4 regions of the Kosakonia radicincitans DSM 16656 genome follow, and region 3 is predicted to be linked to each of the others. Evidence: predicted binding sites of a transcription regulator. Region 3 holds the regulator's gene; each other region holds the start of a gene.

What was found. Region 3 encodes CRP, which controls carbon source genes, mostly activating them, when cyclic AMP is high. Its sites were predicted from a motif close to ATGTGANNNNNNTCACAT; they were not measured.
Region 1: a site for CRP is predicted at 1,097-1,114, ahead of bhsA (multiple stress resistance protein BhsA). Genes of this name have one in related genera too.
Region 2: a site for CRP is predicted at 1,801-1,818, ahead of azuC (stress response protein AzuC). Genes of this name have one in related genera too.
Region 4: a site for CRP is predicted at 1,533-1,550, ahead of Y71_RS25985 (YjcB family protein). Genes of this name have one in related genera too.

Annotation. Positions count from the first base shown of each region.
Region 1 is NZ_CP018016.1:3,344,127-3,347,282, reverse strand. Features, by position in the region: gene Y71_RS16075 (TetR/AcrR family transcriptional regulator) at 305-940, opposite strand; gene bhsA (multiple stress resistance protein BhsA) at 1,184-1,441, shown strand; gene ldtC (L,D-transpeptidase LdtC) at 1,521-2,492, opposite strand; gene mfd (transcription-repair coupling factor) at 2,641-3,156, opposite strand, start outside.
Region 2 is NZ_CP018016.1:2,145,789-2,148,944, reverse strand. Features, by position in the region: gene Y71_RS10530 (arabinose ABC transporter substrate-binding protein) at 1-294, opposite strand, end outside; gene Y71_RS10520 (DJ-1 family glyoxalase III) at 611-1,168, opposite strand; gene Y71_RS10515 (DUF2766 family protein) at 1,274-1,525, opposite strand; gene azuC (stress response protein AzuC) at 1,637-1,720, opposite strand; gene Y71_RS10510 (MFS transporter) at 1,933-3,156, shown strand, end outside.
Region 3 is NZ_CP018016.1:405,218-408,373, reverse strand. Features, by position in the region: gene Y71_RS01885 (phosphoribulokinase) at 1-235, shown strand, start outside; gene Y71_RS01880 (OsmC family protein) at 265-669, opposite strand; gene crp (cAMP-activated global transcriptional regulator CRP) at 981-1,613, shown strand; gene Y71_RS01865 (YccS/YhfK family putative transporter) at 1,662-3,156, shown strand, end outside.
Region 4 is NZ_CP018016.1:5,401,529-5,404,684, forward strand. Features, by position in the region: gene Y71_RS25980 (GGDEF domain-containing protein) at 1-1,145, opposite strand, end outside; gene Y71_RS25985 (YjcB family protein) at 1,674-1,955, shown strand; gene Y71_RS25990 (ABC transporter permease) at 2,298-3,119, opposite strand; gene Y71_RS25995 (ABC transporter permease) at 3,116-3,156, opposite strand, start outside.

The DNA of each region.
Region 1 (3,156 bases), 2.9 Mb from region 3:
CTTTAATGAATGGTAATAGCAAAATCATCTCCATTTTCCTTCTGCTTGTGATCAGTCAGTGAAGTACCCTTTATCCTCGACAAGTCATGCATTACAGCGCGTAAAAATGAGAGCAAAGGAAGGCCAGTGAATGTGTCATCATGACGCTTATTATTTGTATCATTCTGCTGAATGATTAGCACGGCAATAATCACAATTAATAATAGCAAAGCGGGGGATTTAGCTGATAGTTTTCACCTATTATTGAAATGTGATATCTCCATCACAGAGATAAAAAAAGAGACGGTTTCCCGTCTCATTTTTTTTATGCCTTGATCAAATTTGGCCACAGTCTCAGGGTCGTGCGCGTGATCTGTAGCAGCTTCTCAACGCTGGCACCTTCACGTGCACTGATCGACATCCCCTGCAAAACACACCCAAGGAATTCAGCCAGCGCCTGAGGATCTGCCTCCGCCGGGATCTCACCGCGCTGCTGGCGCTGAGAGAGGAACTGGAGCAGGGTATCTTCCTGCTGCGCATGCCGCGATTTGATCGTTTGCGCGATGGCCTGCGAAGAAGCTGCCAGCGTCGCCGAGGTGTTGATCATAAAACAACCGGCTGGTGTATCGGTGCTGGTGAAGCACTTTGCCACGGCGGTGAAATAATCCAGCAGCGCGGTTTCTACTGGTTTGTCCTCACAGAGCAACTGGGCTTCGTGCTGTCGGGCGAACCGCGCAATATAGCGATCGAGCACCGCGCGGAACAATCCCTCTTTATTGGTGAACTCAGCGTACAGCGTCGGTGCTTTCGCCCCGGTGGCTTCCACGAGATCGGATAATGATGTGGCTTCGTAGCCATGCTGCCAAAACAGCGTCATGGCTTTGTCGAGCGCCGCTTCCCTGTCGAACACTTTCGGTCGGCCACGGCATTTTTTGGTGCAACTGGTGACTTCACTGGTCATATTGCCGCTTAACCTTTGTTGGTTTGTTGAACGACCATTATAAAAATAATCTTCGCCAATGACCAGCAGCAAAATAGCACATATTAATAAAACATATAATTATGAAAGTTAAGCAATTAATACTTTAATTAACATTCATTACAAAAATATGTTGACCAGTGATGAAGATCACACTTATCATTTACCTATCGATCGTTAACTTAATAGTTAACGACATCTTTTATCTTCATTCAGGAAAAAATCATGAAAAACATCACTGCGCTTTTTGCCGCTGCTGCACTCAGTACGCTCTCTTTTGCCAGCTTTGCTGCCGTTGAAGTTCAGTCTGCGCCGACAGGCCAGCAGGAAGTTGCGGCCATTGGTGTCAGTGCGGGTTCCGATATCTCTTCCGTTGAAGCCAAACTGGCGCAAAAAGCCGATGAAATGGGCGCGAAATCTTTCCGCATCACTTCAGTGACTGGTTCTGACAACCTGCACGGTACCGCGGTGCTTTACAAATAACCCCAACCTCTCCTCCCTGTGCCACTGCAATAAAAAAGGCCCGGTGTATATCGCCGGGCCTTTTCTTTTCGCTCACTTTCTACAGAGCCTGCAAGACGCTCTCACTATGACGAGTAACATCAACCGGCATACCAGAGCGGATTTCTATTGCGTGGTTCATTATGCTGGCGTCGCTACGGGCATCGTCTTTGAAGGCCTGCATCGTGGCATTCAGCACGATGGGCTGCGTTTTCGGATCGTCATCAATCGATTTCGACAGCGGTTGATGTACTTCAACCAGCCGTCTACCGTCCGGCTCAACTGATGCTTTTATTGGCGCATTAATGATGTTCACCGGCGTTCCTGGCGTCACGTTGGCAAACAGACTGGAAATATCGGCATCGCGCAGGCGAATACAGCCAGAGCTGACGCGCATGCCGATACCGAAATCAGCATTAGTGCCGTGCAGCAGGTAAACCCCGCCAAACGCGGCAAGACGGATCGCATGATGCCCCATCGGGTTATCTGGCCCGGCTGGCATCACCGCAGGCAGATCAATCCCCTGAGCCTTATAACGCGCGCGGATGTTGGCAGTTGGCGTCCATGTGGGGTTTGCACGTTTATCGGAAACTGTGGTGACCATTGTTGGCGTCAGGGTATCGCCACCTAACTGACCAATGCCGATCGGATAAACCGTCACTTCGTTTTTTCCCGCTGGGTAGTAATAGAGACGCAGTTCCGCGAGGTTAATGACAATACCTTTGCGTGGAACATCCGGCAGCAGGGTTTGCAGCGGGATCGTCAGCACGCTGCCAGCACGCGGCACATAAGGGTCGATGCCCGGGTTTGCCTGCAACAGAGCAAGAAAACCAACATTATATTTTTTGGCGATCGCTTCCAGTGAACCGCCATCATTTTGCACCACATGATAGCGGTTTTCGCCTACCAGACGGCTACCCTCAGCTGGTAATGGCCAGGTATTTGCCCGAGCAGGCAAGGTGAGGGTGGTGATGGTCGCAACGGTGAGGAGGGTGATCCAGCAGGTAAAACGTGTAATTCTTCTCATTACCATAATCCATTTAAATCATGAGGTTATTTATATACAACTTTGTTATGGGATTATGATTGGTCAGGGTGTCGGGAAACCCTGGCTATTGCAAAATATTTGTAAATATTGCGAAAAATAACGGGCCGGGCCAGGCGGCCCGGCGCTGAGACCATCAGGCGACGGCGTTTTCGGCCAGTTGCTGCATAAAATTACGCACCCAGCCCATGCGGGTTTTCCGTTCGCTCAGATCCTGCATAAATTTCAGCCGCGTCGGACCATCCAGACGGAAATGCTGCGGCTGTTTTTGCAGCAGACCAATCAGCCACACCGGGTTGACATTGTTTTTCTCGTTGAACTCGATGATGCCGCCTTTTTCATTGCCTTCCAGTTTGCGGATCCCCAGCTTCTGCGCTTGCTGGCGCAACAGGGCGATATCCAGCAGGTTACGCGCCGCATCCGGTAGCAGCCCAAAGCGATCGATCAGTTCGACTTTTATCTCTTCCAGTGCGTTCGCATCTTTCGCGCTGGCGATGCGTTTATAGAATGACAGACGCGTATTAACATCAGGAATAAAATCGTCCGGCAATAGCGAAGGCATGCGCAATTCGACCTCGGTCTGCTGGCTGGTTAAATCCTCCAGCGACGGCTCGCGACCGGCCTTCAGCGCATCAACTGCGTTTTCCAGCAG
Region 2 (3,156 bases), 1.7 Mb from region 3:
GACAATCGCTGAGCCCAGTTTGGGATCCGGAGTACAAATAACAAATCCTTTTGCGCCGCTGGCCGCCAGGCTATCAATGGCGTTCAGCGTTTTTTCACCATCAGGGACGGCGATTTTAATCACTTCAAAACCTAAATCTTTGCCCGCCTTGTCGGCAAACTTCCATTCAGTCTGGAACCAGGGTTCTTCTGGCTGTTTAACCAGGAACCCGAGCTTCATCGTTTCAGCGATAGCGGATTGTGACATAACGGCAGCCAGACCGATGGCCGCCAACGCTTTAGTGAATTTGTGCATGGTAAACTCCAGCTTTAGCTTTCTTTTATGTAGGGAAAAATAATTACCGGTTCATTTAAAAGTTAATAAAACAAGGCATTAGAGTCCGCACATCCCTGGACACCTGTGCTGGAAGTAGTTTTAGCGGGAAATTGATTCTCCATAGGAGAGCGGCATCACACCGCAGAATTACAGTAATTCTGTACATAAATTCAGCGATATAGCACATAAAAACAGCCGATTTTGTCAGACAAATAGAAAGGGTAAAAGCAGGATAATCCATAACATCAGCCAGCTTATCCTTGTCCCGGATGCAGGGCGCATCCGGGCAGAAAAATCACCAGCTATAGTAGATATGATCGGCGTGATCTCGCGCTGCAGTTTCGTCCCCCTGCAAACGCGCAGCAATCGTCAACGCAAAATTGAAAGCCAGCCCGAGGCCTTTACCGCTGATCAGGTTGCCATCTTCCACCACTGGCGCGTCCACATACTCACCATCATTGACAGTTTCGTACAGATCGCCGGAGCAGACATAGCGGCGGCCCTTCAGCAAGCCGTTGCCGCCCAGCACGCGCGCAGCAGCGGAACAGATAGGGCAAATTAACTTGCCGGCTGTGTCATGCTGTTCAATAAATTGCACCACCGCTTTGCTGGCAGCCAGATTCACGCTGCCCTGCGGCCCGCCGGGTAAGACGACGGCGTCATACAGCTTTGCCTGACGCTCTGCCAGCGTGCTGTCTGCAACCATCGGGATAGCGTGATAACTGACCACCGCGCGGGACTCCGCGCAGGCCAGTGTTTCGACTTCAATATTTAAGCGACGCAGGATATCAATGGTGATAATCGCTTCTGCTTCTTCGAAACCGGGCGCCAACAACACCGCCACTTTTTTCATGTCCGACTCCTTACGTTGAAGGTGGGTTGATTAAAGTGGGCTTATTGTTGATCAAAACAGCGTTTCATAATTCCCGCTGCGTCACATCCCTGCCAGGCAGAGTCCTTAGTGAGCTTCCCCCTGAGGGGTAAATTTCAGTTCAATTAAGGCGATAGCTTTCTGGATTGCACGGCGGGTAACCGGGTCGGCCGCTGCCGGGTGGGTAGCAAAATCGATGCTCTTAAGCTGGTGAGACATTTTCTCACGCACTTCGACCGGCGCGATGACGTCGATAACGTCGAGGATCTGTTTGATGACGAGTTGACAGGCAACGATATCGGATACCAGTTCCTGGTCGGTGGAGAGATTCTGTGACATAGGCGCTCCTTAAATAAAGTGCGCCATAGTAGCGGGAATTCATGTGTATGAGTAGGCCTGGCAGGCGGACGACAGGCATAAAAAAACCTGCTTCAGCAGGTTTTTTTATCATCAGAACATAGCGCCTGGCGGTACGTCTTTGAATGTTTTGCAATAGGTTTCAAACATATGCTTCAGAATTTTACGCAGTTTCATTTTTGCTCCGGCGATTTGTTATGCAGGTGTTACGTCTCAATGCGTACATAATATGACCTCCATCACAAAAATCAACCATCATGTGATAGAAATCACGTTTCAAAAAATGAAAATGCAGTAGCTTTGTTAAAAATTCAGTTATAAATCCTGCAGTTAGCGCACTAAAGTTTTCTTTAGTATTCTCAATTATTTTTGCAAATGGCAGATCCACAATGAGTGAAAGCACCCTTTTGCGGAAGACTGGAGGTCTTTCTCCCGCTGCGCTACTGGTAGCCGGCGCTTTCTTTATGGAGTTTATCGACGGCACGGTAATCGCGACCGCCCTGCCGGATATGGCAAAAACGTTTGGTGTCGAAGCTGTTGCGCTGAACATCGGTATCAGCGCTTATTTAATTACCCTTGCTGTGCTGATCCCGGCCAGCGGCTGGATCGCCGATCGCTTTGGCGCGCGCAATGTCTTTTCCATGGCGCTGGCTATCTTCACCATGGCATCGATATTGTGTGGGCTGTCGACCAGCGTAGAGATGTTTGTCAGCATGCGTATTTTACAGGGTGTTGGCGGCGCATTGATGGTGCCGGTTGGGCGCCTCGCCGTACTGCGCACCACGCCAAAACATCAGCTTATTACCGCCATCGCCACGCTCACCTGGCCCGCGCTGGTCGCGCCGATCATCGGCCCGCCGCTGGGGGGATTTATTACACATTACGCTGACTGGCGTTGGATCTTCTTTATTAATGTGCCGCTGGGAATTATGGCGATTTTGCTGGCGCTGCGCATCATTCCCAATATTCGTGAAGAGGAGCGGCGCCCGTTCGATTTACCGGGGTTTATCGCCACGTCGATGGCGATGGTCAGCCTGGTTTATGCCATGGAGGATTTAGGCGCAGAGCAGCCGCAAGGCGTGCTGACCAGCGGGTTGCTGATACTGGGCGGTTTAACGCTGGCCTTTACCTTGCGCCATTTCCGGCGTGCGCAATGGCCGATGATCCGGCTGGATGCGCTGCAGGTGCCGACCTTTCGTGTGACGATGTACGGCGGCTCGCTGTTTCGCGCATCAATAAGCGCCGTCCCTTTTCTGCTGCCGCTACTGTTCCAGGTCGGTTTTGGTATGGATCCTTTCCACGCTGGGCTGCTGGTGCTGGCGGTATTTGCCGGTAACCTGACGATCAAACCCGCCACGACGCCGCTGATTCGCTGGCTGGGCTTTAAAAAGTTGCTGCTAATTAACGGCGCGCTGAATGTGCTGGCGCTGCTGGCCTGCGCTTTTCTTACCTCGGCAACGCCTGTCTGGCTTACCTTTGTGGTGCTGTTCCTGGGCGGCGTCTTCCGTTCGGTACAGTTTACCGGCGTCAGCACCCTCGCCTTTGCCGATGTTCCGTCACCACAAATGAGTTATGCCAATACGCTGTTCAGTACCGCCACACAACTGGCTGTC
Region 3 (3,156 bases):
TACTTCTAACCCTTTTGCCGCAAAAGGCATTCCGTCACTCGATGAAAGCTTTGTGGTCATTCACTTCCAGAATTTGCAGGGCATTGATTACCCGTGGCTGTTGGCGATGCTGCAAGGTTCGTTTATTTCCCATATGGATACGCTGGTGGTACCGGGCGGCAAGATGGGGCTGGCGATGGAATTGATTATGACGCCGCTGGTGCAACGGCTGATGGAAGGGAAAAAGATTAAGTAGCCCGGCAAACCGATCGCCGGGCCAGGGCATCAGGCTTCGATAACCTCGTAGGAGTGGGTGATCTTCACGGCCTTCTCCAGCATCAACGCTACGGAGCAATATTTTTCTGCCGACAGATCCACCGCGCGGGAAACCGCCGCGTCTTTCAGCGCCTTACCGGTGACGATAAAGTGCAGATTGATGTGCGTAAACAGACGCGGCGCTTCTTCACGGCGCTCGGAAGTCAGCTTCACTTCGCAGTCGGTCACGTCGTGGCGTCCTTTCTGCAGGATGGAAACGACGTCAATTGCGCTGCAACCGCCCGCAGCCATCAGCACCATCTCCATCGGACTTGGCGCTTTATCCCCGGAATTACCGTCCATCAGAATTTGGTGGCCAGATGCGGACTCACCCAGGAAGGTTAACCCTTCAACCCATTTCACTCGTGCCTGCATTTTATTCACTCCGGAGTAGTAATTTTCTCCACAGATTACGCGTACATAACAAAACTCGCAACGGAAGGCGACCTGCGTCATGCTGAAGCGAGACACCAGGAGACAGGCGTGAAAACCTATGCTAAAACAATCTGGATGCTACAGAGATAAATGGATGTTACGCATGTATGCATGACATCGTAGATTAGAGGCCGCAGATAACGCTGACGGCCTACTTCTCAGGACATGAGAAGCTTTGATTGCAACCCCGGAAGCAGGCTGAAACTACATCCCCGCTTTCGGAGCCAGCTTATAACAGAGGATAACCGCGCATGGTGCTTGGCAAACCGCAAACAGACCCGACTCTCGAATGGTTCTTGTCTCATTGCCACATTCATAAGTACCCGTCGAAGAGCACGCTGATTCACCAGGGTGAAAAAGCGGAAACGCTGTACTACATCGTTAAAGGCTCAGTGGCAGTGCTAATCAAGGATGAGGAAGGTAAAGAGATGATTCTCTCTTACCTTAATCAGGGTGATTTTATCGGTGAACTGGGCTTGTTCGAAGAAGGTCAGGAGCGCAGTGCCTGGGTACGCGCCAAGACCGCTTGTGAAGTCGCCGAGATTTCCTACAAAAAATTCCGTCAGCTTATCCAGGTGAACCCGGATATTCTGATGCGCCTCTCCGCACAGATGGCGCGTCGCCTTCAGGTGACCTCGGAGAAAGTCGGCAACCTGGCGTTCCTGGACGTAACGGGCCGTATCGCGCAGACGCTGCTGAATCTGGCAAAACAGCCGGACGCAATGACTCACCCGGACGGCATGCAGATTAAAATCACTCGCCAGGAGATTGGCCAAATCGTTGGCTGCTCCCGTGAGACTGTCGGCCGCATCCTGAAAATGCTGGAAGATCAGAACCTGATCTCCGCCCACGGTAAAACCATCGTGGTATACGGAACACGTTAATCCGTAAAACGGCGCATCGTTTACCCGGCGCGCCGTTTTTCTCTCCTCATGTGGCGCAGGCTGATTTATCACCCCGAAATCAACTACGCACTGCGACAAACGCTGGTGTTATGTCTGCCTGTGGCGATTGGCCTGCTCGTCGGCCATCTGCAACAGGGTCTGCTTTTCTCACTCGTTCCCGCTTGCTGCAATATTGCCGGTCTCGACACGCCGCATAAGCGTTTCTTTAAGCGCCTGATTATTGGCGGCAGTCTGTTTGCGGGTAGCAGCCTGGCTGTGCAATTGCTGTTGGCGGAAGATCTTCCGCTGCCGCTGATCTTTACCATGCTGACCCTGCTACTGGGCGTCACGGCCGAGATCAGCGCATTGCACGCGCGCTTACTGCCCGCCTCGCTGATTGCCGCCATCTTCACGCTCAGCCTCGCCGGGAATATGCCGGTGTGGGAACCACTGCTGATCTACGCGCTGGGCACGCTGTGGTACGGGCTGTTTAACTGGTTCTGGTTCTGGATGTGGCGGGAACAACCGCTGCGCGAATCGTTAAGCCTGCTCTACCGGCAACTGGCTGATTATTGCGAGGCCAAATACAGCCTGCTGACGCAGCACGCCGATCCGGAAAAAGCCCTGCCGCCGCTGCTTGCACGCCAGCAAAAAGCGGTGGATATGATAAGCCAGTGCTATCAACAATTGCATATGCTGGCGGCCAATCAGCATAACGACTACAAACGCCTGCTGCGCGTTTTCCAGGTCGCGCTGGATTTGCAAGAGCATATTTCCGTTAGCCTGCACCAGCCGGAAGAAGTACAAAAACTGGTTGAACAAACCCATGCCGAGCAGGTGATCCGCTGGAATGCGCAGACCGTTGCCGCCCGTTTACGCGTGCTGGCGGACGATATTCTCTACCATCGGTATCCGACGCGTTTCACGATGGAGAAGCAAATTGGCGCGCTGGAAAAAATCGCCCGCCAGCACCCGGATAATCCGGTAGGCCAGTTCTGCGCCTGGCACTTTAGCCGCATCGCCCGCGTACTACGTACGCAGCGTCCTCTGTACATCCGCGATTTGATGGCAGAGAAGCAGCGTCGATTACCATTTCTCCCGGCGCTGAAAAGCTATTTGTCCCTGAAATCCGCCGCGCTGCGTAATGCGGCGCGCATCAGTGTGATGCTCAGTATTGCCGGCCTGATGGGCAGCGCCCTGCATCTGCCGAAGCCCTACTGGATCATGATGACAATTATGTTTGTTACGCAAAATGGTTATGGCGCGACACGCGTACGCATTGTCCACCGGGCGGCAGGAACCATTGCCGGGCTGGTGATCGCCGGGATCACGTTGCACTTTCATGTTCCGCTCGGCTTTACGCTGACGGCCATGTTATTGATTACGCTGGTCAGCTATCTGATTATCCGCAAAAACTACGGCTGGGCGATGGTCGGCTTTACCATTACCGCGGTGTACTCATTGCAACTGTTGACCTTAAACGGCGAAGAATTTATTGTCGCGCGGCTAATCGATACCTTAATTGGCTGCCTGATCGCCTTTG
Region 4 (3,156 bases), 820 kb from region 3:
CCCCCCAAACGGCCAAAGAGATAAGAGGGATCGCTATGCTCACGAATCTGGTCACAAAAATGCACCAGCGCTGCGTCGCCCGTCAGATGTCCCCAGCGATCGTTGATATTTTTGAAGTGATCCAGATCCAGCATTAACAGACTGAAATGGCTACGAGAATCCTCAGGTTTGCACTGTACCAGCGCCTCCTTTAACTTCCGTAGCATAGAAAAACGATTATAGCAGCCGGTCAGATCGTCAATCGTCGCTTTTTTCTCCAGCTGCCGCTCCACTTTTTTACGCTCGGTGATATCCAGGCCAATACTCAGGATCGAGCGATCCGGCAGCAAAATATTTGACCAAAGCACGGTCAGCATCTGACCATCGCGCCGTATCGGATGCCACTCATGCATATCGACGGCGGGCGAAGTATTAATCGAAGAGCGAATTTGCTGGCGCATCTCCGGATCGGGGAAAAAGAGTGCTAATGGATCGGGCTGCTGATTAAGCTCATTAATGCTCCAGCCAAATAAACGTTCACACTCGCCATTCCATAAAATACAACGATTCGATTTATCGAAAGAATTCATTAAAACCGGGGCACGATCGAACAGTGCTTTATATTGTGTTACGACGCGCTGCATTTCTTTAGCGGCACGTTCTCTGACAAGAATTTCCTCCATATAATCTTTAAGCTTCTCCACCAGAATAATAACCACGTTCTTGATTATTGACAGTGACGGCAAAGGATAGGCAAACGCTAAAAAGAAATAACCTTTGATACTCGCATCTTTATAATTCAGCTTACATAATATACCGCTTTGCAATTTATTGGTGGAGAATGACTGTGTCGGAAATAATAATTTTCCAACATGCCGTCGCCAGCATATAACGCGCCAGGCACGCTGATTACGGCGCAGTTGCAACTGTTCCAGCAGGGTCTGCGCATCGCGGATCGTACACTCCATCTCTCCGCTGCAGGCTATCTGCCATGCGTCGTCCTGCTCGATCACCACCCAGGCAAGATGCGCGCCCAGGGACGCGTTGATGACCGACAATATATCTTCCATAGAGCGTTGCGCAGCGAGCCACGGCATCAACTTCGCCAGAAGCGTCAATGCCGCAGCACCGTCTCCTAAAGAAACGGCTAAATTCTCTGTTTTCATTTTTTCTTTTCGCAGGTTATTAACACCAAACCGACCTGCCATGATTTAATCAGGAAGAAAAAACACTCGCCCACAGTTGTCACATAACGTAAACGCGCACTGCGCATAAACCGTGACAAGAAAGAATATATCGATAGAGATCAGATGCCTGAATAATCATCAACAGGTAAATAAAGCTAACCACACAAGCATAATATATGTTCCGCGGACTGTAAATATTGTGGCAATTAGGGTGCTAAATATCACTTTAATACATGAATAATACCAGGGTTAATTCTCGCAAGTGCTAAGCAATATATCCTGGTGAAAAAAACGCGGCCAAACCCACCAAAATTAGTAGGAATACCCCGCAAAAAATGCTTTTCCCACTGGTGAATAAATCATCAAATGTGATACAGTTCACACATTCTTGAAACGGCCAGCCCGTTTCACATTGTTGTGCTACTTCTGCGGACTTCTGCGTCATCTTTGCCACTCGCGCGTAACGCCTGGTCCGCCCGGTATTCGATTCTTTCTGAGGATGGTTTCATGGCTACCTTTACCACCAGCGTAGTTCTGTTGCGCTGGCAGTTATTGAGCGCAGTGTTGATGTTTATGGCCAGCACGCTGAATATTCGCTTCCGTCGGGCTGATTATATCGGTCTGGCAGTGATCAGCAGCGGCATGGGTTTAGCAGCGGCATGCTGGTTCGCGACCGGTCTGCTGGGCATTACAGTGATGGATCTCACCAACATCTGGCACAACGTGGTGCAGGTCATGGCGGACGTCTCAAGTAAAGCCCCGCCAGACTGGCCGATGGTCATTACCTGATAAAAAAGCGCCTGCGGGCGCTTTTTTTTGTGTCTCCACTTAGCCCTGAATATCCCCTGCCTGCCGAAAAAAAATTTCCTTTTGTGATTTCGTTCGCATGGGAATGATATCTTCCATCCAGAAAATAATATATGCGGGCTAATTAAACCCGCTGCCGCTGCGCTACTGAGGCATCACTTTCTCCATCAGCACGCTGCTGTTCTGTATCGTCGAATGGAAAAAAACCTCAGTAAATAACGCCCGGCGCGACGTTATTCGCCGTGCGATGGTCGCTATTTTTGACGGTATCTGAAGTGACAGGTTGCCTTACGGAGCCCGTCATTTTTATTGTCTCCTGCCCGCTTATTTCCCCAGCTTCGACAGCATCTCGGGGCGCATAAACTTGTGGATCACCAGCATAAACAGCACCGACGGCACCAGCAGGATCAGCGCGGTGATCGACGACACCTGGTAGTTGCCCGACATACTGGCGGTATAAAGCAAAATAGGCAGCGTGGTGATATCCGGTGCGCCGACGAAGAAGGTGGCGGTGAACTCATCCAGCGATTCCAGAAACACAAAGATGCTGGCGGCAATCAGCCCTGGCGCGGCCTGCGGCAGAATAATATGGAAAAACGTATACACCGGCCCGGCGCCCAGATTGCGCGATGCGCGCGCCAGCAGCGGATCGAGCGACGAAAACGCCGCGACGCTTATCCAGATGGAATACATCAGCCCATGCACGCTGTGCACCAGTACCACGCCGGCAATCGTGCCATTAAGTCCCCACTGATAAAACAGCCGCGCCACGTTCATATACACCGTCAGATTGGGAAACGCCTGCGGGATCAGAAACAGCAGCATAAAGAACGCACGACACGGCATACCGCGCTGGGCAAGCGCATAACCAGCCGGTACAGAGATGATCAGGCAAACCAGCACTGCCAGCACGGCAATCAACACGCTTACCGACAGCGAACCCGAAACGTCACTATATGGGCTAAACACCTGGCTCCAGTATTTCAGCCCCCACTGGCTCGGCAGCGTATGCGGAAAGAACCAGCTCTCCGCCACCGTCCAGATCAGCAGATTCAGCAGCGGGCCGAACAGCGCCAGCACCAGAAATGTCAGCAGCAGCGTTTGCAGCAGAAAACTGCCGCGCAGTTTTTGTCGGAAGGTATTCATGGCTGTGCTCCTTTCGCCTGCAGGCTGTGGCGTAAAT